One region of the Pseudoalteromonas sp. AWH4_217 genome, then DNA from elsewhere that is predicted to be linked to it. Evidence: predicted binding sites of a transcription regulator. Region 1 holds the regulator's gene; each other region holds the start of a gene.
The links. Region 1 encodes MetJ, which represses methionine synthesis genes. Its sites were predicted from a motif close to TAGACGTCTAGACGTCTA; they were not measured.
Positions count from the first base shown of each region.

Region 1 (8,214 bases):
GCCACTGCCTATGGCTATCAGGTCGTGCTCAGGTTGTACTACGTCGCCATTGCCTGTGATGATCAATGACGCAGTTTCATCGGCAACAGCCAGCAGTGCCTCTAATTTGCGTAGCGCTCTGTCGGTACGCCAGTCTTTTGCCATTTCAACGGCCGCGCGGGTCAGGTGACCCTGGTGCATTTCCAGTTTGGTTTCAAAGCGTTCAAACAGGGTGAACGCGTCGGCAGTGCCACCGGCAAAGCCTGCTAGTACTTTACCGTTGTACAGGCGACGCACTTTTTTAGCGTTGCCTTTCATTACCGTATTGCCAAGAGAGACCTGGCCATCTCCGCCAATTACGACTTTGTCGCCTCGGCGAACACTCACGATAGTTGTCATAGTATTCCTTAATCAGGAGGCTTAAGCCTCACCTGTAAATTCAATTAGGGTAGAGATAGGGACGATTTTGCGAAGATCAAGTCCACTTCCAAATCCCACAGCTGACGATGTTAATCCGTTCCAGCTTATTTTTGTCGCTCTCAGCGCCTCGTTTGGTTTCATAGGGACCCAGACGCACCCGATACCAGACCCCATTTGATCCTTCGGTGCGGCGGATCTCGGCTATCAGGCCAGCAAACGCCATTTTGGCCTTCATTTGTTCAGCCTGTTTATAGGTTCTGAAAGAGCCGCATTGCATCTGGTATGGGCCTTTGCTCTCCAGCTTTTTCACCTCGACGATCACTTCATGATCTTTGATATCCTTTATAAAGTCAGGTGGGCGAGGGAGATCTTTTTCTACTTTGGGTTGCTCAGCTTGTTTTGCAGGCTTAGGGCTGCTTGGCTGTACCTGAGGCTCGCCGTGGTGCTTGATGTACCACAGGCCATAACCAAAGGCACCGACCAGCAACAGTGTCAGGGCCGCAAAAACCTTTGGAAAGGGTTTGCTGGCCTTTCCTTTGGCGGCTTTTTTACCGCCAGGCTTCTTATTTATATAGTCGTGTTGTGCCATAACGTTTTTTTAATAGGTATCCATAGGGTCAACGTCAATACTCCAGCGCACCCGGTTGGCAAGCTTATGCTGACCAATATAATCAGCCAGTTGCGCCAGGTATTGATGCAGTACTTTGCGCTGCGCTGCCTGAATATGCAATTGATATCGGTATTTTCCGGCCAGGCGTTCCATCGGCGCGGGGATCGGTCCGAGTAATTGTATACCAGGGTAGGGGGTGGCTGGAACCAGATCCGATAAAAACGCCATGACCAGTTGTGCGTTGGTGGCTTCTGCACGGATCAGAGCCATGTGACTGTAAGGTGGCATGTGGGTTTCTTCGCGTTCACGTAAAGCATAGCGGGCAAAGTCCTGATACCCGTTGTTGACCAAATCTTGTAATAAAGGGTGTTCCGGGAAGTGAGTTTGCAGCAGCACAGTGCCTGCTTCGCCGCTACGTCCGGCCCGCCCAGCCACTTGTGTTATCAGCTGAGCCATGTGTTCCGTGGCACGGAAGTCGCAAGAATACAGCCCGCTGTCTACGTCGAGGATCACTACCAGATTGACGTCGGCGAAGTGATGACCTTTGGCGAGCATTTGAGTGCCGATCAGCAGTCGTGCTCCTCCCTGGTTAATTTCATCCAGTGCACTTTCGAGACTGCCCTTGCGACGGGTAGAATCGCGGTCAATGCGGTGCACAGGAAAGTCGGCAAACTGCTCGGATAAGAACTCTTCCAGCTGCTCTGTGCCATACCCTGTTGGCATGATCTGGGTGCTGCCGCAGTCGGGACATTGCACGGGCACAAAAGCTTGCTCGGAGCAGTGGTGACAAATGAGCCTGCGCAACGATTTGTGATAAGTGGCGCTGGTGCTGCAGCGATCGCAGTTGCTGAGCCAGCCACATTCATGGCAGATCAGGGTGGGGGCAAAGCCTCGCCTGTTGAGAAACACCATGACCTGCTGCCCTCGAGCCAGGGTGGCGGAAATGGCATCCAGACTGGCTTTGGCAAATCCGGCCTGGTCAGCTTGTCCTTTCATATCGACCAGCACAAACCGGTTATCTTGTTGGGTTTGTGCCCGCTTAGTCAGTGGCAGCAATTGATAACGGTTCTGCAAGGCTTTGTGTAAGGTCTCCAGCGCTGGTGTTGCGGTGCCTAAAACCAAAGAAAACTGACCCTGAGCGGCGCGGTAAGCGGCCAGATCGCGCGCATGGTAACGTAGTCCATCCTGCTGCTTGAAGGAGCCATCATGTTCTTCATCAACCACTATCATACCCAGAGCCTGAAAAGGCAGAAAGATGGCTGAGCGGGTGCCTATCACCAGTGCCGATTCACCCTGTTCAGCGCGACGCCAGGTATGCAAGCGCTCATTGTCTGTCAGATTGGAGTGCCACAGATCAATGGGCAGCCCCTCAAAGCGGCGCTTAAAGCGATTCACGGTTTGTGGTGTCAGGCCTATTTCTGGTACCAGCACCAATGCTTGTTTGCCGCTGGCTAAAATGGCCTCCAGACTTTGTAAATACACTTCTGTTTTACCACTGCCCGTGACACCTTCAAGTAAAAATGTACGAAATCCGGTTTGACTGTTGATGGCACTGCAAGCCGTGGCCTGTTCAGGGTTTAGCCTGGGTTTAGTGCCCAGTTGCAATGGGGTCGATTGCCAGTCGGTGTCGGTGCGCAGTTCTTCCCGGATCAGATTTTTTTCGAGCAGTGCTTTGATCTGTGCCTGCGAGAAGCCGAGTGTTTTCAGTTCACTGGCGGTCGCATCACCGGCGCTGCGCAGTTGCTCAAGCAAGGCAAGTTGCTTTTTGGCCCTGAGTTGTGTGGTTTCACGTCCTGTCTCAGTGAGGGTCACTACAGGGACTTGCGTTTTATCAACCTGCTCTCCCTCGCGCAATGCACCAGGCAGGGCGGTGAACAGGGTTTCGCCTAACGGGTGGCAGTAATATTGTGCACTGAAGCGCAAAAAACCAAGGTGCTCGGGCGACAAGATAGGCGTGGTATCGATTACCGACTCAATGGCTTTTATTTTGTCTTGTGGTACATCACTGTGATTTTTCAGTGCGACAACGACGGCAATGCAGGCTCTGTTGGCGAATTTGATCCGCACCCGGCCTCCGACGCAAGGCTGCTGTTGCGGATCAAGGCGGTAATCAAAGGTTCTATGTAAAGGCACTTTTAAAGCGACTTCGGCGAAGCGCATGGAGACTCCGGCATCTGAGTATCAAAGTTAAGGATAGCTGTCTGATTGTGGTTAAACATGCAATCAGAACCGGCGGTCAGTATACCGTAACAGCGTAAAATTGCATGTGTATGCTGACACAGCGTGCTTTTCGCTTGGTGATTCACGGCCTCATGGTGAGATTGCACAAAAAATAACTGCTAATTTGCATTTATTGCTTGTGGATCATCCTAATTGACCCTAAAATACGCGTCCACAATTTTTGTATAACTACGTATGGTGCCAGACTTCGGGTTTGGAGAGCGATACGGCCTTAACTAGAGGTGCCCTATGAAAGAAGGTATTCATCCTAAGTACGAAACAATCTCAGCAACTTGTTCGTGCGGTAACAAATTCGAGACTCGTTCAACACTGTGTAAAGACATTCACCTGGACGTATGTTCTGCTTGTCACCCGTTCTATACTGGTAAGCAGAAGATCTTAGACACAGGTGGTCGTGTTGATCGCTTCAACAAGCGCTTCGGTGCGCTTAGCAGCAAGAAGTAAGCACTACTTTTGCTGTAGAAAAAGCACCTTCGGGTGCTTTTTTCGTTTCTGCACTCCCGGTTTTTCAATCTGGCATTTGCCTTTCCCCTTCAGAGCCAAGTGGACGGATCAGTTCGGTTTGGTTAGTAAAGTTTCCAGTAAAAAGGTGCCTATTGTCAGAAAGCGGGTGTACTCGCTAATACCTTCAAAGGCTGGCTTTATGACAATCCTGTCATGACCTGTTTCAGCGTGAATGACCATATTCAGCTGATTAATATGCATAGCTATCCGTTATAAATTCAGGTTTATAATTCGATAAAATCTTCGATTTGTGCGTAAATTTAAGCTAAAAAGCATTAAATGTTGCGAACTTGTTTTTTTAGTTTGCTTTATTTATTTCGTTTATATTCTGCATAAAAATGACGCTATTTTGAACTGAAAATGACACTTATCAGATCATTTATTGTGAGTTAACTTTGCCGAAAAGTAGCAAAAAAGTCGCTAAATATTGCTAACTGCCAACTATTTTTGCTTTAACAGGATAGACCTGATATCGCTTGAATTAATTTTTAAAAAAGGTATGGTTTAAAGCAGTTAGCGAATTTTTTATCTCACTCTCACTTTCAACTTCTTCGTTAGGAAAAAATCGCGTCATGTCAGACTTTCGTGAACAAGCGTTACATTATCATGCCCACCCCGTTCCAGGAAAAATCAGCGTTGAGTTGACCAAGCCTGCGGAAACCGTCAAGGATCTGGCCCTGGCATACAGTCCAGGTGTTGCTGAACCAGTCCGTGAAATTGCTGCCGATCCGAGCAATGCTTATCGTTACACAGGTAAAGGTAACATGGTTGCCGTTATCAGTAATGGTACTGCGATTCTGGGTTTGGGTAATCTTGGCCCTCTGGCATCTAAGCCTGTGATGGAAGGTAAAGCGTTACTGTTTAAACGCTTTGCAGGCCTGGATTCGATAGACATCGAAGTTAAGCATCGTACCACAGAAGACTTTATCAACACGGTTGCCAATATTGCCGATACCTTCGGTGGCATCAATCTGGAAGATATTAAAGCACCTGAGTGTTTTGAGATTGAGCGTGCGCTGATTGAGCGTTGTGATGTACCGGTATTCCATGATGACCAGCATGGCACTGCAATTGTTACTGCTGCGGGTATGTTGAACGCACTGGAGATCCAGGGCAAGAACATTCATGACGCTATTATCGTTTGCCTGGGTGCAGGTGCTGCTGCCATCGCCTGTATGGAGCTGTTAATCAAGTGCGGCGCGCAGCGTGAACACATTTATATGCTTGACCGTAAAGGCGTCATCCATACGCGTCGCGATGATCTGAATGAGTACAAAAAGCTGTTTGCCAATAACACCGACAAGCGCACCTTACAGGATGTGATTGAAGATGCGGACGTGTTTGTGGGCGTGTCTGGTCCGGACCTGTTGTCTCCGGAAGACCTGAAACTGATGGCTGACAAGCCTGTGGTTTTTGCATGCTCTAACCCGGATCCTGAGATCAGCCCGGAAGTGGCGCATGGCGCTCGCGACGATCTGATCATGGCAACAGGTCGTTCAGACTATCCAAATCAGGTTAATAATGTACTGTGCTTCCCGTTTATCTTCCGTGGTGCACTGGATGTGCGTGCAACGGCCATTAACGATGAAATGAAGATTGCGGCGGTTGAAGCGATCCGCAGCATTGCCAAAGAGCCGGTCCCTGCTGAAGTGCTCAAAGCGGCGGATGTCGACAGTCTGGAGTTCGGTGAACATTACATCATTCCTAAGCCGATGGACCCGCGTTTGTTGCCACGCATAGCCCGAGCGGTGGCTGAGGCGGCGGTTGAGTCCGGTGTGGCGCAAATAGAGATGCCAGAAAATTATATGGCATAAGCCGGTCTGAGCAAAAAAAAGCCTCACATTGTGAGGCTTTTTTTGTTGTTGTTCACTGGTGCCGACGAGATTATTCTTCGTTAATCTCTGGGATCTCCAGCCCCATTTCTGTCATGATCTGACGCACTTCTGCCGGGATCTTCTCCGGGTTATCTTTGCGCAGGTCCTCATCACCAGGTAGCGGCTGGCCGGTAAAGGCATGCAGAAATGCCTCACACAGTAACTCACTGTTAGTTGCGTGGCGCAGGTTGTTAACCTGGCGACGGGTGCGCTCATCGGTCAGCACTTTAAGCACGTTGAGCGGGATAGAAACGGTAATCTTTTTTACCTGTTCTGATTTCTTACCGTGTTCTGCATAAGGGTGAATATATTCACCGTTCCATTTAGCCATAGTGGTGTACTTGCCTCAGTGTTGTAGATGCAATGCGAATAAGACTGCGTACTGTGTATGGATCCAACCGTGACACGTAGGCTCTCTGTTGGCAATGTTGCACGTCATTTGCCATATTTAAGCTCAAATACTCAGTCTTATTAGCATAGAGTTCGCGTTGAGTGGCGAAATTTTATCGGTTTAAAAAAGATAGTCAAATACTAGTTATTTAGCCATTTAGCAGTATAAATGTTTTGACTTCTAACTTTTGTTCATCTAACCTTTTAGACGTCTAAACATCCAACTTAGCCAGGTGACCTATGAGCCAAAGCAACAAGTCAACCATAGCGGTACGTACAGGCATTGATGCTGACAAGCATCATGGTGCGGTGGTGCCCCCGCTTTATTTGTCGACCACCTATTCATTTGCGGACTTCGATAAGAAGCGTGACTATGATTATGGCCGCAGCGGCAACCCGAATCGTGACATTCTCGCGCAAACGCTGGCGGAGCTTGAAGGTGGCGCAAAGGGCATCATTACGGCTACCGGCATGGCTGCGGTACATCTGGTGACTCAGCTGCTCAATGCTGACGACACCTTAGTGATCCCACACGACTGCTATGGTGGTAGCTATCGGTTGTTTACCTCATTGGAAAAGCGTGGATTACTGAAGGTGAAAGTCCTGGATCTGACACGCAGCGAGAGCTTGCAGGAGATCCTGGCCATTAAACCTAAGCTGGTCTGGATAGAAACGCCGAGTAACCCGATTTTGCGATTAACCGATATCAAAGCGGTCACCGACGTTGCTGCACAGTGCGGTGCACTGGTGGCGGCCGACAACACCTTTCTTTCGCCGGCGCTGCAAAACCCCATCGCATTTGGTGTGGATATTGTGGTGCACTCCACGACCAAATATATCAATGGTCATTCTGATGTCGTCGGTGGTGCAGTGATTGCCAAAACCGAGGAACTTGGTGAAGAACTTGCCTGGTGGGCGAACAATATCGGTATCACAGGCGCACCGTTCGACAGCTACCTGACTTTGCGTGGTTTGCGTACGCTTAATGTTCGCCTGAAACAGCATCAGGAAAACGCCCTGGCGATTGCACGTTATCTTGAGCAATCTGAATTTGTCAGCCAGGTATATTACCCAGGGCTGGAAAGCCACCCGCAGCATGCGCTGGCTAAGCAACAGCAACAAGGCTTCGGTGGTATGGTGAGCTTTGACATTAAAGGGGAGTTGGCGGATGCCGCTAAGTTTCTGACGAGTGTGAAGCAATTCTCGCTGGCTGAGTCTCTGGGTGGAGTCGAGAGCCTGATCTGTCACCCCGCGACTATGACGCATGCGGGCATGGACCCGGAGGCACGCCTTGAAGCGGGTGTCGGGGATACACTGATCCGTATTTCGGTGGGCATTGAGGAAATCGACGATTTATTAGCAGACCTAGAACAGGCTTTTGCAGCGGTGAAAACCACGCAAGGCGGTTCCAGTGATAATGCGAAAGCATTCAAGCTCTCGCCAGCACATACGGCATTGTGGTAGAAGAAATGACAAAAGCAGTACATAAATTCGGTGGTTCAAGTCTGAGCTCAGCGGCACGCTATCAGGCAGTTGCCAATATCATCATTGGCCACTGCCAAACTGGCGACTGTATCGTGGTATCGGCGGCTGGCAAAACGACTAATACTCTGGTTGCCTTGTGGCAAAGCTATCAGCAGCAGGATGAGCGTGCTTTCAGCGATATATTGCTGCAGGTTGAAAATCATCAGGTGCAGCTGATCAGTGAGTTGTTTTCTGCTGTCCAGCAGGACCAGCTGGCATCTGAGTTACGAGATGAGCTAAGCAGCATTGGCCGCCAAGCACAGTCCCGCCAGTTGCAGGAGGCGCCACTACTGGCATTCGGCGAGGTTTGGTCGGCACGTTTACTCGCAGCCCTGTTGAACTCGCTGAATATTGCTGCACAAGATGTAGATGCGCGCTCGCTGTTTACTCAGCACCAGGGGCAGCTGATGCATGGCCAGAATCGCCTGGCCTGCCATCAGGCACTCAACCAGGACAAAATTTATATTGTCACCGGATTTATTGCTGCCGACAGTGCGGGCAATACGATCACGCTAGGGCGCAATGGCAGCGATTACAGTGCGACACTGTTAGCCAGCTATCTAGATGCGGCGTCTGTGTCTATCTGGACAGACACTCCTGGTGTGTTCAGTACCGATCCACGGAAAGTGGGTAATGCCATAAAATACAGCAAGGTATGTCGTGCACAGGCGA
Region 1 covers NZ_JBSWYM010000017.1:97,384-105,597, reverse strand. Annotated here, with positions in the region: gene hslV (ATP-dependent protease subunit HslV) at 1-378, opposite strand, end outside; gene ACXAH1_RS19410 (SPOR domain-containing protein) at 455-988, opposite strand; gene priA (primosomal protein N') at 998-3,169, opposite strand; gene rpmE (50S ribosomal protein L31) at 3,479-3,694, shown strand; gene ACXAH1_RS19395 (hypothetical protein) at 3,803-3,955, opposite strand; gene ACXAH1_RS19390 (malic enzyme-like NAD(P)-binding protein) at 4,327-5,568, shown strand; gene metJ (met regulon transcriptional regulator MetJ) at 5,639-5,959, opposite strand; gene metB (cystathionine gamma-synthase) at 6,259-7,482, shown strand; gene metL (bifunctional aspartate kinase/homoserine dehydrogenase II) at 7,488-8,214, shown strand, end outside.

Region 2 (8,214 bases), on a different contig from region 1:
TCTGGCTGGCAATTTGCTTATCGACTACCAGCTCCTGATAAAGCTCTGAGTTTTCAGAGAAATAAAGCTGTGAGAGCAGATCCAATGCGGCACGGTCTTTCTTTGCAGGTTCCCATGCAGCCCCTTTATAGGAAACCAATAACCAGTGGCCCGGCAACCCTTCGTAGTGTTCATGCACATACCTGGCTTGTTGCTGCTTCGGCTCCACCGGAATATCGGCAACATAGTTACCACGCTGCCAGCCACCCCAGTGCTTTTTAACCATTGCCATGGTTTCCTGCGGATCGACATCACCCACAATCACGATAGACACGTATTCAGGCTTATAGAAACGCTCAAAAAAGATTTGGCCATATTCCATTTGATCCGGCATGGCTTCAATATCTTCGAAGAAGCCCATGGTGGTATGCTTGTAGGTGTGCTTATCAAATGCTTCTTTACGCACCGCACTTAACAACTTTCGGATCGGGCTGGCGTTGTTCTTCAGGTATTCACCTTTGACCGTCAGCGCTTCGGTACGGAACTGCGACTCACTGTAGCTTAGGTTTTGAAAAATATCCGCTTTGATCTCAAGGACCTTATCCAGGTGCTCTTTTGAGAAATTCAAATGGTAATTAGTATAATCGTTGGTAGTGTATGCGCGGTTGTCCACCCCGGAGTTTTTCAGAATGTCGGCATAGACATCCTGTGGAAACTTCTCAGAACCTTTAAACATCATATGCTCAAAGAAGTGAGCAAACCCGGTTCTGCCCGGCTCGACTTCGTTACGCGAGCCAACAGAGACTGGGATCTGCAGTGACACAACATCTGGGTAGTCGGTTTTCACCACCATCACACGTAAGCCATTATCCAGCTCTTCAAGAACATAGTCTTGTGCAAACACTTTATTGCTGGCCTGCGCCTCTATGCTGGTTGGCCCCTGCTGCGCCGATTGTTGCGTTGCGGTGCAGCCGGCCAGAGCCAGTGACACAGCCAGGCTGGTCGCCAGTAGTTTAAATTTCATATGCTTCCCTTAAATTTGTCGTGATTTTTATTCTTGGTCCCATTGTAATTGGGACGCATAGTTCCCAATTATGCCGCAATCCCACCTTAATTCATCTTTACACGCCCAAATAATGTAAAGAAATATGAACTAAATTTCCCTGAATAAACCGGCGGGCAAACAACAGCTTGCTCCAACATGACGAAAACACCATGAGAGAAATTCATCTGTATTGAATTTGTTTCAAGAAAAAAATCTATCTAGACGTCTAAATGGCTGCTATATTAGATCCCATACACTGAATTTTTGCCGGAATCTGGACCATGGCGTTATCACTACAAGAGAAAATCTTAGACCCGAACCAAGGGGTATATTTGATTGGTACGACTCCGCCCAAATCTGGTACGGAGCAGGATAAGGTAAAACGTATTGCAACTAAGCTTTTGGATCGACTGCATGAAATTGAATATGACGGCGTTATCGTTTACGACATTCAGGATGAAAGCAGCCGCACCGATGTGCCCCGCCCTTTTCCGTTTAAGGAAACCGTCGACCCGTGCGAGTACAGCCGTCTGGTGAAGTCGTTGTCACAACTGGACGTGATCACCTATAAAAGTGTGGCACAACGTGATAGTAGTGAATTTAACCAGTGGCTTAGCAACACCAAACAGGAATTTGGCCTGAACAATCTGGTCCTGGTTGGCTCTCCTTCATCACAGGGTAAAATTAACTTGCCACTGCCAGACGCTTATCAGGCCCTAGCTGCGCACCAGGCAGACTTTTTTCTGGGCGGTGTAACCATTGCAGAGCGTCATGCATCCAAACGCAATGAACATGAACGCCTGATTGAAAAAACCGCTCAGGGCTGTGAATTCTTTATTTCTCAGGCAGTTTATAATGCTCAGGCAACCATAGACCTGATCACCAGCTATGCCCGTACCTGCAAACAACAAGGCATTGAGCCGAAGCGGCTGATCCTGACTTTTACCCCCTGCGGGGGTGAGAAGACGCTGCAATTTATGGAATGGCTTGGGATTTCAGTACCTGAAGCGACCAAGTGGCGCATGCTGGATGCAGACAATACCCTGAGTGAATCGATCCGCATTTGTCGTGAAAATCTGGATTCTATTCTGCGTAGCTGTGCCCAACTGGATGTCCCGCTGGGACTGAACATAGAAAGTCTGACTAACCGCAAAGAAGAAATCGATGCATCGATCAATTTGTACCGTTTGCTCAAAGCCACTATGGAGCTGACGCTGGCAGAAAAACAGATCGCTTGAGCGATTCACAAAGACATAAAAAACCGAGCCTGTGTGCTCGGTTTTTTTATTCTCAGACATCCGTTTATTCCGACTTTTGCTCTCTGCCAAGCAGGGCCATCGCGGCTTCTTTGACGTCTTTTTGTTGATACAGCACCTGATAGATCTGCTCCGTGATCGGCATTTCGATACCTGTGCGCTTTGCCAGCAGGTACACTTCTTTGGTGTTGCGGTACCCTTCCACCACCTGACCAATGCTCTGCATCGCCTCTTCGACGTTTTTTCCCTGGCCCAGTGCCAGACCAAAACGTCGGTTGCGCGATTGGTTATCGGTACAGGTCAGGATCAAATCGCCCAGTCCCGCCATCCCCATAAAGGTTTCAGAACGAGCACCCAGCGATAAGCCCAGCCGGCATAACTCCGCCAACCCACGAGTGATCAAAGCGGTTCTGGCATTGGCACCAAAGCCAAAACCATCAGACATACCTGCGCCAATGGCAATCACATTCTTCACCGCGCCACCAAGCTGAATACCGATAAAGTCATCATTGCTGTACACCCGGAACGAGCGACCACAATGGAGCAACTTAGCCAGTTCACCGCGGAACGCTTCGCAACGCGACGACACTGAAATAGCAGTCGGTAACCCGGCGGCCATTTCTTTTGCAAAAGTCGGTCCAGACAATACAGCCAGCGGAACCTGCTCACCGAGTACATCCAATGCCACATCCTGCAGTAATCGGCCGGTATCCGGCTCCAACCCTTTCGTTGCCCAGGCGACTTTCGCACCCGGCAACAAATGTGGCTTAATCGCTTCCAGCGTTTGCGCAAACGCGTGGCTGGGTACCACTACCAAAACCAATTGACTGGCCTGAACGGCTTGAGTCAGGTCGGCTTCCAGTTGCAGTGACGCGGGAAAGTCAATATCCGGTAAATAACGGGCATTCTGACGCGAGCTGGCTAACTGCGCAATGGCAGTGCTGTCACGTCCCCAAAGAGTAACCTGGTGACCGTTGCGGGCAAAACAAATAGCAAGGGCGGTGCCATACGACCCCGCCCCTAATACGGTCACAGCTGATTGTGCTGTATTCATCATTTATGCGTCAGCAGGTTGCTCTTGCGCGGCACGTTGCTGCATGTACTGAGCAAATAGCGCGTCAAAATTTACTGGCGCCAGGTTTAGTTGTGGGAAGGTACCACGGTTAACCAGGCTTGCAACCGCTTCACGTGCGTAAGGGAACAGAATGTTCGGGCAGAACGCGCCTAACATATGTGCCATTTGCAGCTCTTCCAGCTCACCAATTGAGAAAATACCAGCCTGTTGGATTTCACACAGGAATGCAGTTTCTTCGCCCAATGACGCAGTGACAGTCAGTGCCAGAACAACTTCATATACACCTTCGTCCAGCTTGGCAGAACGCGTGTCCATATCCAGCTTTACTTCAGGTGTCCACTCTTTTTGGAAAATAGCCGGAGAGTTTGGCGTTTCGAACGACACATCTTTGGTGTAGATACGCTGAATGTTAAATTGTGGACCTTGTTGTTCTTCTGCAGCAGCTGCGTTGTTTTGCTCTGTCATTGTTCTTCCTAATTATTCGTCTTTATTTTAAGTGGGGTAGCACCTCGGGCCCGTAACCTGGGTGCAATAAATTTTAACTCAGTAAGGCGTCCAGCTTACCTTGTGATTCAAGCGCCATCATGTCATCGCAACCGCCAATGTGCTGCTCTTTAATGAAGATCTGTGGCACCGTGTGACCACCATTTGCTTTGCTGATCATCTCTTCACGCAGCTCGGGTTGCGCGCCGATATCGTACTCGGTATATGTGACACCTTTGCTGTCCAGCAACGCTTTTGCGCGATGACAGTAAGGACAGTAATCCTTTGTATAAATAACAACTTGGCTCATATTTACTCCTATTTACCCGAGGCTGTTGGCAGGCCAGCAGTTTGCCAGGCACCAAATCCACCCGACAACACGTACACTTGCTCAAAGCCAGCTTTGTACATATTGCTGGCAATGCCAGATGCGGTCATGCCAGTGTTACACACCAGTATAATGGGCTTAGTTTTGAACTTTTCAAGTCCTGCGAAATCATTTTGTTTGGCTTTTTCCACATTCATATGCTCGCTACCAGCGATACGTGAGCCATTGAACTCTTTCGCCGCACGCATATCAAACACCTGGCCATCCTGACGGTTTACCAAAATAGTAAGCTGCTGCGGATTGATCTGACGGATCTTGGAAAACATGCCTTTCAACCAGCTTGAGACCAACATAGCCGCCAAAACCAGCCAGATAATGCTGAGAATGGGGTTTCTACCTAAAAATTCGATGTATTGTTCCATATTGTCTTTACCAACCAGGAAAATGAAATTGCTCGCGAGTATACTTTCTTACGGGCGCTGGTACAAACATCTGTGACATAATGCCTGACTTTGCAAGCAATCGCTGGCTAACCGCTTGCAGCGCTTAGCGACAGGGTTCAACTCGGGTTTGTAACTTATATGAAATTTAAAGTGGTTGAGGATAAATCACGCCCAGAGGGCTGAATATTCATATAAAACAAGGTATCCTATGGCCAGATTTCGTGCACATTTCAGGAGCCCAAATGACTGCAAAGAAAAAACCTCTGGTATTAATGATCCTCGATGGCTGGGGATACCGCGAAGACGCCGAGAGCAATGCAATTCTGGCGGCTAACACCCCCGTTTTGGATGAGCTATGGCAAACGCGTCCACGTACGCTGATCTCGGGTTCAGGTCTGGATGTGGGACTACCGGATGGGCAGATGGGTAACTCTGAAGTCGGCCATGTCAACCTGGGCGCCGGCCGCATTGTTTATCAAGACTTTACGCGCATTACCAAAGCCATCAATGATGGTGAGTTTGAGCACAATCCGGCACTGGTTGAGAACATAGACAAGGCGGTTGCCGCCGGTAAAGCCGTCCACCTGATGGGACTGTTGAGCCCGGGTGGCGTACACAGCCATGAAGACCATATTGTTGCAGCCATCGAACTTGCCGCCAAGCGCGGTGCCAAAGCGGTTTACTTCCACGCCTTCCTGGACGGTCGTGATACGCCACCACGCAGCGCTCAGGCTTCGATTGAACGTATTGAAGCACAGTTTGCAGAACTCAAGTGTGGCCGTCTGGCGTCAATCGTAGGTCGTTATTATGCTATGGACCGTGATAATCGCTGGGAGCGTGTTGAAGCCGCTTACAATCTGATGGTGTGTGGCGAAGCTGAATATCGTAATGCTGATGGGGTCAGTGCCCTGAACGCGGCGTATGAGCGTGACGAAAACGATGAGTTTGTCAAGGCAACCATCATTGCCGCAGAAGGACAAGAAGCAGCGACCATTAACGATGGCGATACGCTGATTTTCCTCAACTTCCGTGCTGACCGTGCCCGTCAGATGACCCGCGCCTTTGTGGATGCGGATTTTGCTGGCTTCAAGAAGAAAAAAATCCCTGCACTGAGCGGCTTTGTGATGATGACGGAATACGCGGCCGATATTAACGCGCCCGTCGCCTTTGCCCCGGAAAAACTCACCAATGTACTGGGCGAATGGCTGGCAAAACACAACAAAACGCAGCTGCGTATTTCCGAGACCGAAAAGTACGCCCACGTCACCTTCTTCTTCAGCGGTGGCCGTGAAGAACTGTTCGACGGCGAAAAACGCGAATTGATCCCCTCGCCTCAGGTAGCCACGTACGACCTGCAACCTGAAATGAACTCCGCCCTACTGACCGATAAGCTAGTCGAAGCCATTCACAGTGGTGAGCACGATGTGATCATCTGTAACTATCCAAATGGTGACATGGTGGGTCACTCAGGTGTTTTTGCAGCCGCCGTGAAAGCCTGTGAAGCCGTTGATGCCTGTATCGGCCGTGTTGTAGCAGCACTGGAAGAAACTGGCGGTGAGGCGCTCATTACGGCTGACCACGGTAACGCAGAGCAAATGGTGAACAGCAAAACCGGTCAGGCCCACACAGCACACACCAGTGAGCCGGTACCATTTATTTACATTGGCCGGGATGCAGAACCACAGGCAGGCAAAACACTGAGCGATGTGGCACCGACCATGTTGCACCTGTTGGGCATGCCTCAGCCTGAGGAAATGACTGGTTCACCTGTCATGCGGCTGAAGTAAACTATGCGCCGTACGCTTGCTGTACTTTCGGTCTGTTTGCTCCTGCCCCTGACCGGACAGGCGAACGAAACCCGCACCAAAGCCGACCTGGCTGCGGTGCAGGCCGAGCTCAAAAAGAGTCAGGTCGCGTATCAGCAACAACAAGCCAGCTTTCGTGCCCTGCAGAGCACCCTGCAGTCTTTTGAACTGGAAATCGCCAAAAGTGCCAAAGCACTGGCATTGACAGAGCAAGGGATCAGCGAAAACAAGCAGCAGCAGTACACACTGAAACGCGAAGCTGAGCAGCTCAAGCAGCAAAAAAAGCGCCTCCAGCGATTGCTGGCTGCACAGCTCAAAAGTGCGTATGTGACAGGCAGTCACGATTATTCCAAAATGCTCCTGAACCAACAGCATGCTGCAGCTCTGGAGCGCACCATTAGTTACTACGACTACTTTAATCAGGCCCGCATTGCTCAGCTCGAAGCGCTTAAGTCAGTTTTTGAGAAACTGGCCCAAAACAGCGCGCAACTGGCGCGCAAAAAGAATCAACTGCACGCTTTACAAGGCCAGCAAAAAGCCCGTCAGGACGAGCTGTTGTTGGCACAAAATGCCCGCAGAACCCATCTGTCGAAACTCAACGACAAGCTCAATCAGGCAAAGGCTGCGATTGCCTACCTTGAAGAGAACGAGCAGACCCTGATCACAACCCTGGAAGCCTTGGCCTCCGAGCAGGCAGCCAGCCCTGAACACTATGTCGCGCAGCTGCAAGGGTTACAGCGCTTAAAAGGCAAACTAGCCTGGCCGCTTGATGGCCGCTTGAAGCATCGCTTTGGCCAGCGCAAACATGTCGGCATGAACTGGAAAGGCGTCGTGATCCGCGGCAGCAATGGCGATCCCGTTAATAGCGTGGCACCGGGTCAGGTGGTCTATGCCGATTGGTTGAACGGTTTCGGCTGGGTCATCGTATTAGATCACGGGGAAGGCTTTATGAGCCTGTATGGCCATGCCCAAACCCTGCTCAAAGACGTTGGCGATCAGGTCATGCCAGGCGAGCCCATTGCCTTGGTAGGGCAAAGCGGCGGACAAACCGATCCTGGTCTATACTTCGAAATACGGCATAAGGGAAGCGCTGTTGATCCAGTAAAATGGTGCAGATCCAGTTAACTGACTAACCGATGCTGCCCCCCAGTGAGGAGCAGCATATGATGACTCCATGTGTTCAACCAAATAAAAACTTCGTATGGCAATGGCTGCTGGCACTTGGCCTGATGCTCAGCTTATTGTGCCTGCCACTTAATGCCAGACAGCTTTCGAGCGAGCAAATTGATGAGATCCTGTATCATATTCATACCTACTATGTTGAAGACTTGCCGCTCAGCCATGTTAAAAAAGACAACTTTGGCGAGCTACTCACCCAGTTAGATGACTATTCAAAGTACCTTGATGAACATGAACTTGAAGCCTTATTCAGCGCAGCCAATGGTCGCTACACCGGACTTGGGATCGAAGTAGAAGAAGTCGAAGACGGCGTTGTGATTGTGGATACTCTGCCCGGCTCACCCGCGGAAGCTGCAGGTATTGAGGGGGGTGATAAACTTCTGGCCATCAACACTCATGACGTGAAAAGAAAATCTATTGCTGAAGTTTCAAAATTACTGCGTGAAGCACAGTTCTCGACGATTCAGCTCACCGTAAAGCGTGCCAATGCAGAAGTTACACTGGCCCTGAGACGACAAGAGATCACGCTTCACAGCGTGTCCAGCCAGCTGTTGTCCGGCGGCATTGGCTATATCCTGCTAAGTAGCTTTAACAATCACAGTTATCATGATTTTGCCCGGC
Region 2 covers NZ_JBSWYM010000001.1:23,532-31,745, forward strand. Annotated here, with positions in the region: gene ACXAH1_RS00105 (M16 family metallopeptidase) at 1-1,003, opposite strand, end outside; gene ACXAH1_RS00110 (methylenetetrahydrofolate reductase) at 1,306-2,262, shown strand; gene gpsA (NAD(P)H-dependent glycerol-3-phosphate dehydrogenase) at 2,327-3,334, opposite strand; gene secB (protein-export chaperone SecB) at 3,338-3,820, opposite strand; gene grxC (glutaredoxin 3) at 3,894-4,148, opposite strand; gene ACXAH1_RS00130 (rhodanese-like domain-containing protein) at 4,157-4,588, opposite strand; gene gpmM (2,3-bisphosphoglycerate-independent phosphoglycerate mutase) at 4,852-6,396, shown strand; gene ACXAH1_RS00140 (murein hydrolase activator EnvC family protein) at 6,400-7,539, shown strand; gene ACXAH1_RS00145 (S41 family peptidase) at 7,578-8,214, shown strand, end outside.
Region 2: ACXAH1_RS00110 (methylenetetrahydrofolate reductase) is a predicted target of MetJ. The motif match lies at 1,244-1,261, and genes of this name have one in related genera.

Region 3 (8,214 bases), on a different contig from region 1:
CAAACCCTGTGTGCTTATATTAAAGTGCATACAGATAAATTCAGCGTGATAAGGTTGTGTTGCCTGGTTTCGCTGAATGACCCCGATTTTTCAAAACTCCTTCTTGCTTTATCCTAAAAAGCTCATCCACATAGACGCCTTGTCGGCAGATAGCTTTGCCATTAACGTGTTCAAAAGTAGGCTCCGGAAACACTTCCTTTGCATACGTCTCATTGTACATCACTGTGCTATATTCGATTACCGGGCTGAATTTTATATTTTTCAATGACTTAGGTTTCACAGCTTCTTCGTATTCATAAGGAGTACCGCAATAGGCCCAGCCCCCCGACTGTGTCTTATAAACATCAAAATACTGGTACTTTTCGTGGTATATTTTCCCGGCATGCTCTGAGACAAATAACAGTACATACTTATATTTTGCAAACGCAGGAGTGCCGTAGTGATCGTAGGCTTCAAACGAGATTACGTCGGAATTAAACTCCCCATGGACTTGCTCCAGGACTTTGTATTTCGCTATGAATGCGCCATCCATGTGGATCACATCATCGCTCACATTGGGCTCAAACTGATAGAAGTCCACCTGCTCCCCAACAAATGCAAATATGCCGCTTTCACTCTTTATGCTCGCTGTGGCAAACACGTTAAGAGAAATCAGCATTAGGGAAGTAAATAGTATTCTCAACCTATGACTCCTGATGACCAGTAATCGTTTAATGATAAGAGCACGAGATTCAGGCCATACCCGAAGCAGTCGCCCCCTCACTCCAAAACATTTAATTATCACAAAGAACAATAACCTATCACCAGCTCATCAAAGGCTCAAGCATATTCAGAGCACAAAAAAGCCGTTTAGGTTTCCCTAAACGGCTTTTTCAATGCAAACTTTAAGCTTAGTTGAACAGGGCAGTCGCCTTGGCAACCACGTTCTCAACTGTGAAGCCGAAGTGTTTGAACAGCTCAGCCGCTGGTGCCGACTCACCAAAGGTGCTCATGCCAACTACCGCACCGTTCAGACCAACATACTTGTACCAGTAGTCTTCGATACCCGCTTCAATCGCAACACGACGTGTTACCGCAGCTGGCAATACAGACTCTTTATACTCAGCAGACTGTGCATCAAATACATCGGTAGATGGCATAGACACTACTCGAACACGCTTGCCGCTGTCACGAAGTTGTGCAGCTGCTTCCACAGCCAGTTGAACTTCTGAACCGGTTGCGATCAGGATAAGCTCTGGCTCACCGTCACAGCTCAGTACATAACCACCTTGCTTAATGGCTGCAACCTGCTCGTCACTGCGCGCCTGTTGCTCAAGTCCCTGGCGGGTAAATACCAGCGACGTAGGACCGTCTTTACGCTCAATAGCCTGTTGCCAGGCAACCGCTGATTCAACCTGATCGCACGGGCGCCAGTTGACCAGATTTGGTGTCATGCGCATGCTTGCCAGCTGTTCAACCGGCTGGTGGGTCGGGCCATCTTCACCCAGACCAATTGAATCGTGGGTATAAACAAAGATGCTAGGTTGCTTCATCAGTGCAGCCATACGTACTGCGTTGCGCGCGTATTCCATGAACATCAGGAAGGTGGCACCGTAAGGAATAAAGCCTTTGTGCAAAGCAATACCATTCATAATGGCCGACATACCGAATTCACGCACACCGTAGAAAATGTAGTTGCCTGAGGCGTCGTCTGCTGTCAGGCCTTTAGAACCATCCCATAGTGTCAGGTTAGAGCCTGCCAGGTCTGCAGAGCCGCCCATAAACTCAGGCAACAGCGGGCCAAATGCATTCAGTGCATTTTGTGATGCTTTACGGGTTGCAGGGTTGGCTGGATTAGCCTGGAGCTGTGCAATGTACTCAGCACTTTTCTGTGCCCAGTCAGCAGGTAACTCACCTTTAGTACGACGCTCAAATTCCGCTGCCAGTTCAGGATAATGCATCTGGTATTCTGTGAACTTAACCAGCCACTCACTCTGAATTTGCTGACCATGTGCAGAAGCATCCCATTTTGCGTAAACAGACTCAGGAATTTCAAACGCCTCATGCTCCCAGCCAAGGAATTCACGAGCTGCTTTGATTTCGTCATCACCCAGAGGTGCACCATGGCAATCATGGCTGCCCGACTTGTTTGGTGAGCCGTATCCAATGACTGTTTTACAACAGATAAGCGTTGGCTTGTCTGATTCTGCACGTGCAGCCTCGATAGCCGCTGTGATTGCGTCACTATCATGGCCGTCGACACCCGCAATTACGTGCCAACCATATGCTTCAAAACGCTTCGGCGTGTCGTCGCTGAACCAGCCTTCAACTTCACCGTCGATTGAGATGCCATTGTCATCCCAAAATGCAATCAGTTTACCCAGACCCAACGTGCCAGCCAGTGAACAGGCTTCGTGAGAAATACCTTCCATTAAACAGCCATCGCCCAGGAAAGCATACGTGTAGTGGTTTACAATATCGTACTCGTCGCGGTTAAACTGAGCTGCCAGCGCCTTTTCCGCAATTGCCATGCCTACGGCATTGGTGATGCCCTGCCCCAACGGACCTGTGGTCGTTTCAATACCAGGAGCATAGCCATACTCTGGGTGACCTGGCGTTTTGGAATGCATTTGGCGGAAGTTTTTCAGTTCATCAATAGATAGATCATAGCCAGACAAATGCAACAGAGAATAAATGAGCATGGAGCCATGGCCATTTGATAAAACAAAGCGGTCACGATCAACCCAGTCAGGATTATTGGGGTTGTGCTTTAAATAATCGCGCCACAATACCTCTGCGATATCGGCCATACCCATTGGGGCACCCGGGTGACCGGATTTGGCCTTTTGAACTGCGTCCATGGACAGAACGCGTATGGCATTTGCAAGTTCTTTGCGAGATGGCATGAAGTCTCCTACCTTTTATGTCTTTTGAGTGGCAAATCTGTACCTATAATACCCGTGTAGCGACGTTGTCATGTATGCCGGATGTGAGGCAACTTAAAGTGTGACACGTCAAAGCTGCAGGTAACTCGATTAGAAAATTGGTCCCCATTCTTACCTATTAGGGTAACCACTGCAATTAAAAATCAATGAAATCTCGGGCTACTCGCGGACTTTTTTACTGCGTTTTTTGCAAAGGTTTAAAATTAGACGTCTAGGCGTAAAAAAGCTATGCAGCCGAGCGTGTTTTCGATAATATATCGCTCTGATTTTTTCGCGCTATTCCTGTAGTTTGTGAAGCGCAATATTTGTGAGCATAAATACAATGGCAAAACATTTATTTACTTCTGAATCTGTTTCTGAGGGTCATCCGGATAAAATCGCCGATCAGATCTCTGATGCGGTACTAGATGCTATCCTTGAGCAAGATCCAAAAGCACGTGTTGCGTGTGAAACTTACGTTAAAACCGGTATGGTCATGGTCGGTGGTGAAATCACTACCAGCGCCTGGGTTGATATCGAAGAATTAACGCGTAAAACGGTACGTGAAATCGGCTACACCCACTCAGACATGGGTTTTGACGCGGACTCGTGTGCAATCCTGAACACCATTGGTAAGCAGTCTCCTGATATCAATCAGGGTGTTGACCGTACTCGCCCAGAAGAACAAGGTGCGGGTGACCAGGGTCTGATGTTTGGTTACGCCTGTAACGAAACAGACGTTTTAATGCCTGCACCAATTACCTATTCACACCGTCTGGTTCAACGCCAGGCACAAGTACGTAAAGATGGCACTTTGCCTTGGTTACGTCCTGATGCTAAGTCTCAGGTTACTTTTGCCTATGAAAATGGTAAAGCGGTTGGTATTGATGCCGTGGTTCTGTCAACTCAACACTGTGACTCTGTGTCTCAGGATGATCTGGTAGAAGCAGTGATGGAAACCATCATCAAGCCGGTACTGCCAGCAGAGCTTATCACTGAAGCAACTAAGTTCTTCATCAACCCAACTGGCCGTTTCGTTATCGGTGGCCCTATGGGTGACTGTGGTCTGACTGGTCGTAAGATTATCGTAGATACTTACGGTGGTATGGCTCGTCACGGTGGTGGTGCGTTCTCTGGTAAAGATCCATCAAAGGTTGACCGTTCAGCCGCGTATGCAGCACGCTATGTTGCTAAGAACATTGTTGCAGCAGGTCTTGCCGACAAATGTGAGATCCAGGTGTCTTATGCCATTGGTGTTGCAGAGCCAACCTCTATCAGTGTAGAAACCTTCGGCACGGGTAAACTGGAAGAAGCTCGCCTGATCGACTTGATCCGCGAACATTTTGATCTGCGCCCGTACGGTCTGATCACAATGCTGGACCTTGAGCGTCCAATCTACCAGCCTACTGCGGCTTATGGCCACTTCGGTCGTAACGAGTTCCCTTGGGAAGCAACAGACAAAGCTGAAGCACTTAAAGCTGCGGCTGGTTTATAATTGTAAATCATTATTTACAGAAAAGGCGCCTGAAGGCGCCTTTTGTTTAGAAATTCAAAATAATTAATTCCCTGAGATCAAAAACTCTTCAATATCTTCTTTGATATCCACATATTCATCGTCATGAATATTTAATACAATCATCACCTTATCTTTAAAAGCGTGCCAGTCCGCACAGTTACGAAAGTACTTCCCTTCAAAGGCGAGGTTTTCAGCCAATTTTAGAATAGCAAACGCTTGCTGCTCACTATCTTCGTGTTCTTCGTCCAGATATTGAGGATCATGGTGACGCAAAATGATCTGACACATTGCCTTTGGAATATTCCATGAGCTGGCCAGATAGTAACCCACCACCGCGTGGTTAGTCGGATATAGCTGCTCCTCATAACAAGCTAATGTATATTCAGGTCGCTGTATCGCACGAGTCATGACTTCCTTATAATTGTCATAGCGCATGGCCATCGCGGGTATACCTGCATCATGAAACAAGCCGAGCAGCTGTAAGTTTTCTACCGGAACATTGGCGCGTACCCGCTTGCCGATTAGCATGGCTATCTGAGAGATATCAATGGCATTGTCCCAGAATCGTTCTAACGAGATACAACACAGGCTTTGGTCAAATGCTTCTTTAAGCAAATAGCCAGTCACAATCTGGGTGATGCTATTAAGGCCCAAAAACATCACAGCCTGTTTGATGTCTGACACCGTTCTGGACATGCCGTAGGCAGGAGAATTAATGACTTTTAAGACGGCGGCAGAGGTTGCGACATCCTGTGAAATAATATTAGCAACGCGATTGAGCTCGGGCTCCTCACTGTTAAGTTCATTCTGGATATGCTCCAGAATTTCAGGCTTTGCTGGCAGGTTGAACCCGGAGCGTAACTCCGCCAGTGTTTTTTCATCGATATTGAGCATAACAGCAAACACATCAGGCTAGTTTGATTTTAGTGTAGACGATATATACACGATGATCATTCGAACGGGCAGGTATTTCCGGGTGTAAGGGCCCAGGGTTCCATGCTACCCGGATGCGTCTTCAATAAATTATATAGCGCATTAAACGAAGCCCGGGTATTACGTAGTGCAACTTTATCAGTAAACCATTGCGGTGCCTCGCCCTGAATGTCAGCTGAGATGTGGTAATCGATATAAACTGCGTTGTCTTGCTCCGTCAGTACCCATTGCACCATGACAGGCTGAATACGAATAACACCCTGCTCAGTTGGGTAATCTGAGACAGAACGTATCTTTAATACATAGCTTTCTTTGGACAATTGCAGCAAACAGGCATGTGTCACCATGTCTCGTTTACGAAGCGGCCAGGGTAAATCAAAGTGCGTCAGAACCCGTGTCTGATTAGGTGCAGGGCGCGACAAAATCGTCACTGTGCTGACATGTTTCACCCATAAAGGAACGCGCTCGGTGTCGTGTAGCAAGTTGATCACAGACTTAGCATTAAGCCCAGGCCACTTACCGGTTACACGTATCTTCAGAGGTTGCCCAGAAGGCTTATGGTAGCTTATCGACAGCAAAGTTGATTGGTACCAGGGCAGCCAGAGCTCGGGGGCTTGCCGACTGTAGCCAGGCATCGCATAAGCGGCCAGCCACAGTAGCAAACACAAACAGGCTAAACCTTGCTTATCACCAGTAGGGTTCACTGTTTAACGATGCCTGACGACTTTGCTCCATTGCACTGACGAGAAAATCGGCTTTTTGTTGCAACCAGACTAAAATGTCCTGCAGCGCTTCATTGGGCTGACCCTCGCACAGCTGGCGCAAATAGAACAAGGTTTCTAGCTCATATATACCGTAGACAATATCGACCCATGGGGCTCTGAATGCCTGACGGGTTTCTTTATCGTACAGTTTGCCCAAACAATGACCACTCAGTAGCATGTTTTCCAGCGGCTGACGACACGCCAGATACTCTTTGACTGTCATAGCACTGTCTGGGGGGAATAGCGTTGTTAGTTTATTCCAGTCATGGTCATAAGCTCGCTTAGCCAACGCCTCAACCGGGCTTTGCGCAGCCGTGATGGCATTCTGATCCCAGTTTTTACGCCAGGATTTGTCCAGTAACCAACGGGTCAGCGCCAAAATCAAGCGGTTATATCGCGAACAATGAAACAAGTCTTCAATGTCTGTCACCGTTGGCTGAACGTCTTTCATGTCCGTGATCACCTGAGCCAGTTCAGGCGCATTGGAGATCCGCTTATAATAGGCGTGCCGCTTCGACGTATAGGTTTTCAGGTGGATGGCATTCTCCACCCAGCCCAATTCTGATAAAAGCCACTTAAGCTCTTTACGCAAAAACTCTGTTGAAGACTTATCGACAAACTCTTCAAAGAGCCAAAATGCGTGCCGGATCAGACTGATCCCATCTATCACACGCTTGAGCGTTTTAAGACTTGGTGCGTCCAGGTAACACTGCTCATGCTTTTGGACAAACTGAATACCATGGTTGACCGTTGCTATCAGCGCCTGCTCCTGTGAGCAGCCCCTGGGCAATTTGATGACACCCAGTGTTTTATTGGCCTTCAGTGGTTTATCGTCGGCGAGACGATAACCTCTGGCCGCTTTGGAATACAATCCAAGACGCAAACCTATGTGCTGCAACAAGTGATCAGCCAGCAGGAACAGGTCATTTTTATCGCCTTCCACAAGCTCGATCTCAAGCTCAGAAATAGGCTCTACCGAACCTTGCGCACTGATCTCGCCTTTATCAAGAACGACTTCAATTTCGCTGCCTGCTTCGGTTTCAATCAACCAGGTACGGCGGATAAAGTTAGTACTGAAGATCGGGAATAAATTACTGGCAATCGATTCAAGCTGCACACCCATAGGCCAAATATTGCTATCAAAGGCATGAATATCAGGTCGACTGCCCTTGATTGGTAAATTGTATTCAGGACGTTGATGTAACCCACCCACCACTTCACCGGCCAGCTTTATCGTCTGCTCACATTCGTCATCGTTACAGCGTGTTCGCAAACCTATATCTAATGCACGTAACTCCCGACTGGGTGTGTCAAAATAAGCATTTTTCAGGTTTTTAGCAGGTTTGTTGCTGACTTTTTTAGCAAACTGGGTGATTAGGGCTGGGATCAGCGGAACTTCATTGTCTGAAACCAAAAATTTCAGTTCTATCTCAGTGTCCATCAGGAGTGTGATTTACCTATGTAATTTTAGAACCCACAAAATATACAAAGGGTCCGCACTTTGCAAACCTTTTAGTAATTATTAGCGCATTATCACCACCATTACCAACCGGTTCCGTGAATTACAGGTGTAAACGAGCGCGCACACGACGTCACGCCTCGACACGTTTATCCGCAAAAAAACGACCTGCAAGCGGATTATGGACAAAACCTGCCCCTTGCCTTTGTGTTGGGAAATCCCTACTATTTTGGTAACTTTATAAAGATATCAATATTTAAGGCCTGCGAATGCTGAAAAATATCGCTTTGCCGCTGCTGCTGTCTGTGCTGTCTCTGAGCGCAATGGCGGAGCAAACCGACCTGCAAGATGAGCCCACGGTGGCGCAGTCAGCAACCGACAATAACGGTTATATTGTCGACGACTTATACCTATTCATGCACACCGGTCCCGGCAAGAATTATCGAATCCTGGGCTCGGTCGAAGCGGGTACCCCGATCACTATCCTCAACTCAGAGCAAGACGACTTTGTTCAGATAAAAGATGACAAAGACCGCGAAGGCTGGGTACAAAGTCAGTTTGTCACCTCTGAACCAGGGTTACGCCAGAGACTAGAAAGTGCTAACCAGGCCCTGAGTGATAATAACGCGCAGCTCAATA
Region 3 covers NZ_JBSWYM010000005.1:67,093-75,306, reverse strand. Annotated here, with positions in the region: gene ACXAH1_RS07215 (hypothetical protein) at 41-682, opposite strand; gene tkt (transketolase) at 891-2,885, opposite strand; gene metK (methionine adenosyltransferase) at 3,247-4,398, shown strand; gene ACXAH1_RS07200 (HDOD domain-containing protein) at 4,462-5,313, opposite strand; gene ACXAH1_RS07195 (START domain-containing protein) at 5,370-6,056, opposite strand; gene ACXAH1_RS07190 (CYTH and CHAD domain-containing protein) at 6,040-7,557, opposite strand; gene ACXAH1_RS07185 (TIGR04211 family SH3 domain-containing protein) at 7,845-8,214, shown strand, end outside.
Region 3: metK (methionine adenosyltransferase) is a predicted target of MetJ. The motif match lies at 3,129-3,146, and genes of this name have one in related genera.